2 regions of the Hydrogenophaga sp. T2 genome follow, and region 1 is predicted to be linked to the other one. Evidence: predicted binding sites of a transcription regulator. Region 1 holds the regulator's gene; the other holds the start of a gene.

Region 1 (2,191 bases):
TGGTGTCCTACGGCCTCAACGACAAGGAAGAGATCGACTACGACGCCATGGAGCGCAAGGCCCACGAGGCCAAGCCCAAGCTCATCGTGGCCGGCGCCTCGGCCTACAGCCTGCGCATCGACTTCGCGCGTTTCGCCAAGGTCGCCAAGGACGTGGGCGCGATCTTCATGGTCGACATGGCGCACTACGCGGGCCTGATCGCCGCCGGTGTGTACCCCAACCCCGTGCCGCACGCCGACGTGGTGACCTCCACCACCCACAAGAGCCTGCGCGGCCCGCGCGGCGGCATCATCCTCATGAAGGCCGAGCACGAGAAGGCCATCAACAGCGCCATCTTCCCGGGCCTGCAGGGCGGCCCGCTCATGCACGTGATCGCGGCCAAGGCCGTGGCCTTCAAGGAAGCGCTCGCGCCCGAGTTCAAGGCCTACCAGCAGCAGGTGGTGAAGAACGCGCAGATCGTGGCCGAGACGCTCACGCAGCGCGGCCTGCGCATCGTGAGCGGCCGCACCGAGAGCCACGTGATGCTCGTCGACCTGCGCGCCAAGGGCATCACCGGCAAAGAGGCCGAGGCCGTGCTGGGCCAGGCCCACATGACCATCAACAAGAACGCGATCCCCAATGACCCCGAGAAGCCCATGGTCACGAGCGGCGTGCGCATCGGCACGCCGGCCATGACCACGCGCGGCTTCAAGGACGAAGAGGCCCGCCTGACCGCCAACCTCGTGGCCGACGTGCTCGACAACCCGCGCGATCCGGCCAACATCGAGGCCGTGCGCGCCAAGGTCAACGCGCTGACCGCGCGTTTCCCGGTCTACCGCTGACCCTCGATGAAGTGCCCCTTCTGCGGCCACCTCGAGACGCAGGTCGTCGAGACCCGCGTGTCCGAAGAGGCGGATTTCATCCGCCGCCGCCGCCGTTGCGGGCACTGCGACAAGCGCTTCACCACCTACGAACGGCCCGAGGTCAGCTTCCCCGCGGTGGTGAAGAAGGACGGCCGCCGCGTCGACTACGTGCCAGGCAAGCTGCGCGCCTCGTTCGCGCTGGCGCTGCGCAAGCGCCCCGTGAGCACCGAGCAGGTCGACGCGGCCATCGAACGCATCGAAGAGAAGCTGCTCAACCTGGGCGCGCGCGAGGTACCGGCCAACCGCATCGGCGAGATGGTGATGCGCGAACTCAAGAAGCTCGACAAGGTCGCGTATGTGCGCTTTGCGAGCGTCTACCGCAGCTTCGAAGACATCGACGAGTTCCGCGCGCTGGTCGATGAAGTCAAGCGCTGAGCGCGGGCCATGAACGACGAGGCCCTGCTGCAGCGCGCCCTCGACCTGGCACACGGCGCGCTCGCCCTGAGCAACCCCAACCCCCGCGTGGGCTGCGTGCTGGCACGCGCCGACGGCACGGTGATCGGCGAAGGCCACACCCAGCGCGCGGGCGAGGCCCATGCCGAGGTGATGGCCTTGCGCCAGGCGCGCGACAACGGCCACGACCTGCGCGGGACCACCGCGTTCGTCACGCTGGAACCCTGTTCGCACCACGGCCGCACACCGCCCTGCTGCGACGCGCTCGTGGCGGCGGGCGTGGCGCGCGTGGTGGTCGCCACCACCGACCCCAACCCCCAGGTCGCGGGCAACGGCCTGCGCCGCCTGCGCGAGGCGGGCGTGCAGGTGGACCTGTTGCCACCCGAGCACCCGCTGAGCCTGGGCTCGCGCCGCCTCAACATCGGCTTTTTCAGCCGCATGCTGCGCCAGCGCCCCTGGGTGCGCCTGAAGATCGCGGCCTCGCTCGACGGCATCACCGCCCTGCCCGATGGCCAGAGCCAATGGATCACGGGCGAAGCCGCGCGCCACGACGGCCACCACTGGCGCGCGCGCGCCTGCGCCGTGCTCACGGGCGCGGGCACCGTGCTCGAAGACGACCCGCGGCTCGATGCGCGTGTGCCCGGCCTGGTGCGCCAGCCGCACCTGGTGGTGATCGACAGCCGGCTCGACACGCCCGCGCACGCGCGGCTGTTCGAGCCGCCCGCCGCGCCGGGCCGGCGCGACGTCTGGCTCTACCACGCCGGTGCGGCCCCCGAGCGCGTGGCCGCCCTGCAGGCCCGCGGCGCACAAACCACGGCGCTTGCCGGCGCCGGCGGCAAGGTCGACCTGGCCGCCGTGTTCACCGACCTGGCGCGCCGCGAAGTCAACGAGGTGCA
Region 2 (2,191 bases), on a different contig from region 1:
TCTTCGTGCGCCGCGACGGCCGCGTGCAGCAGTTCGTGTCCACGCTCGACCGCGCGTGGCACGCGGGCCGCTCGGCCTGGCGGGGCCGCGAGAACTGCAACGACTTTTCCATTGGCATCGAACTCGAAGGCCTGGAAGGTGGCACCTTCGAAGACGCGCAGTACACGGCACTGGCCCGCGTGTGCCGCGCCTTGGCCGCGCACCACCCGCTGACACAGGTCGTGGGCCACGAACACATCGCGCCCGGCCGCAAGCAAGACCCCGGCGCGGGCTTCGATTGGTGCCGTTTGCGCCACACGCTCGGCTGGTCGGCCACGTGTTTTCCCGAGGTCGAAAAAAAATTCATCGGCAGCGCCCCGGCGATGCCTTCGAACAGCGCCTGAACGCCGAATGCAGGCGCCATGCGGGCCGCCACGGCAAATCGCCCTGCAAGGCGCGTCGCCACTGCATTCACGCGCGGATCCGCACGCGGGAACTGAGGCCCTGGCGGGTGTGGGGAATGGCCTTCGGCGATACCATGCAGGGGTAGCTCAAGCACACGCGTAAAACGCTAGCGGTAGTGCCTTGAAGCCCCCCTACACACCAGATATAGTGTGCCCCCAGCGATGCTCGTGGGCGCGCACGAAGGCCCGGCCCGCCGACCGCAACGGGCATGCAGCGGGCATCGACACCAGCCACCCAATAAAGAAACCCGACCGGACCGCAAGAGGAACCATGCTGACCGCCACCACCCCCCAGACCCCACCGCAATCGACTGCCCGGCCGGCCAGCGGCATGCCCAGCGGCGGCAGCACCGGCAGCGCTTCGCTCTACGCGCAGTACCAGATCATCCGCCGCAACGGCGCGGTGGTGCCCTTCGAACCCAGCAAGATCGCCGTGGCCATGATGAAGGCCTTCCTGGCGGTGCACGGCACCCAGGGCGCGGCCTCGGCCAGCGTGCGCGAAACCGTGGACGAGCTGACCCAGAACGTGGTGCGCGCCCTGCTGCGCTCGCGCCCGGGCGGCGGCACCTTTCACATCGAAGACGTGCAGGACCAGGCCGAGCTCGGCCTGATGCGCAGCGGCCACCATGAAGTGGCGCGTGCCTACGTGCTCTACCGCGAACGCCGCGCCGCCGAGCGCGCCAGCCAGGCCGCCGCCGCGCGCGCCAACGAGCCGGTGCTGCACGTGATCGACAACGGCCAGCGCGTGCCGCTCGACGTCGATGCCCTCACCCGCCTGCTCACCGACGCCTGCGCCGGCCTGGGCGCCGACGTGAAGGCCGAGCCCATCGTGGCCGAAACCAAGCGCAACCTGTACGACGGCGTGCCGATGGAAGAGGTCTACAAGGCCGCCATCCTCGCCGCGCGCACGCTGATCGAAAAAGACCCCGACTACACCTACGCCACGGCGCGCCTGCTGCTGCACACCATCGTCAAGGAGATCCTGGGCGAAGAAGTGCCGCGCGAGCAGATGGGCCAGCGCTACGCCGATTACTTCCCCGGCTTCATCAAGAAGGGCGTGGACAACGAGCTGCTCAACCCCGACCTGCTGCAGTTCGACCTGGCCCGCCTGGGCGCCGCGCTCAAGCCCGAGCGCGACCTGCAGTTCGACTACCTCGGCCTGCAGACTCTCTACGACCGCTACTTCCTGCACGTGCGCAAGTCGCGCATCGAACTGCCGCAGGCCTTCTTCATGCGCGTGGCCATGGGCCTGTCGCTCAACGAAATCGACCGCGAAGCGCGCGCCATCGAGTTCTACGAGATCCTCTCCACCTTCGACTTCATGAGCAGCACGCCCACGCTGTTCAACAGCGGCACGCTGCGCTCGCAGCTCTCGAGCTGCTACCTCACCACGGTGCCCGACGACCTCGACGGCATCTACGAGTCGATCAAGGAAAACGCCCTGCTGTCGAAGTTCGCGGGCGGCCTGGGCAACGACTGGACCCGCGTGCGCGCGCTCGGCAGCCACATCAAGGGCACCAACGGCGAGTCGCAGGGCGTGGTGCCCTTCCTGAAGGTGGTCAACGACACGGCCGTGGCCGTGAACCAGGGCGGCAAGCGCAAGGGCGCGGTCTGCACCTACCTCGAGACCTGGCACCTCGACATCGAGGAATTCCTCGAGCTGCGCAAGAACACCGGCGACGACCGCCGCCGCACGCACGACATGAACACCGCGAACTGGATTCCGGACCTGTTCATGAAGCGCGTGC

What was found. The regulator NrdR, encoded in region 1, represses ribonucleotide reductase genes. The targets are predictions, from matches to a motif close to CACNANATNTNGTG.
Region 2: a site for NrdR is predicted at 581-594, ahead of WDZ95_RS08090 (ribonucleoside-diphosphate reductase subunit alpha). Genes of this name have one in related genera too.

The regions. Positions count from the first base shown of each region.
Region 1 covers NZ_JBBHZJ010000004.1:439,601-441,791, forward strand. The annotation lists gene glyA (serine hydroxymethyltransferase) at 1-821, shown strand, start outside; gene nrdR (transcriptional regulator NrdR) at 828-1,277, shown strand; gene ribD (bifunctional diaminohydroxyphosphoribosylaminopyrimidine deaminase/5-amino-6-(5-phosphoribosylamino)uracil reductase RibD) at 1,287-2,191, shown strand, end outside.
Region 2 covers NZ_JBBHZJ010000003.1:211,321-213,511, forward strand. The annotation lists gene ampD (1,6-anhydro-N-acetylmuramyl-L-alanine amidase AmpD) at 1-383, shown strand, start outside; gene WDZ95_RS08090 (ribonucleoside-diphosphate reductase subunit alpha) at 715-2,191, shown strand, end outside.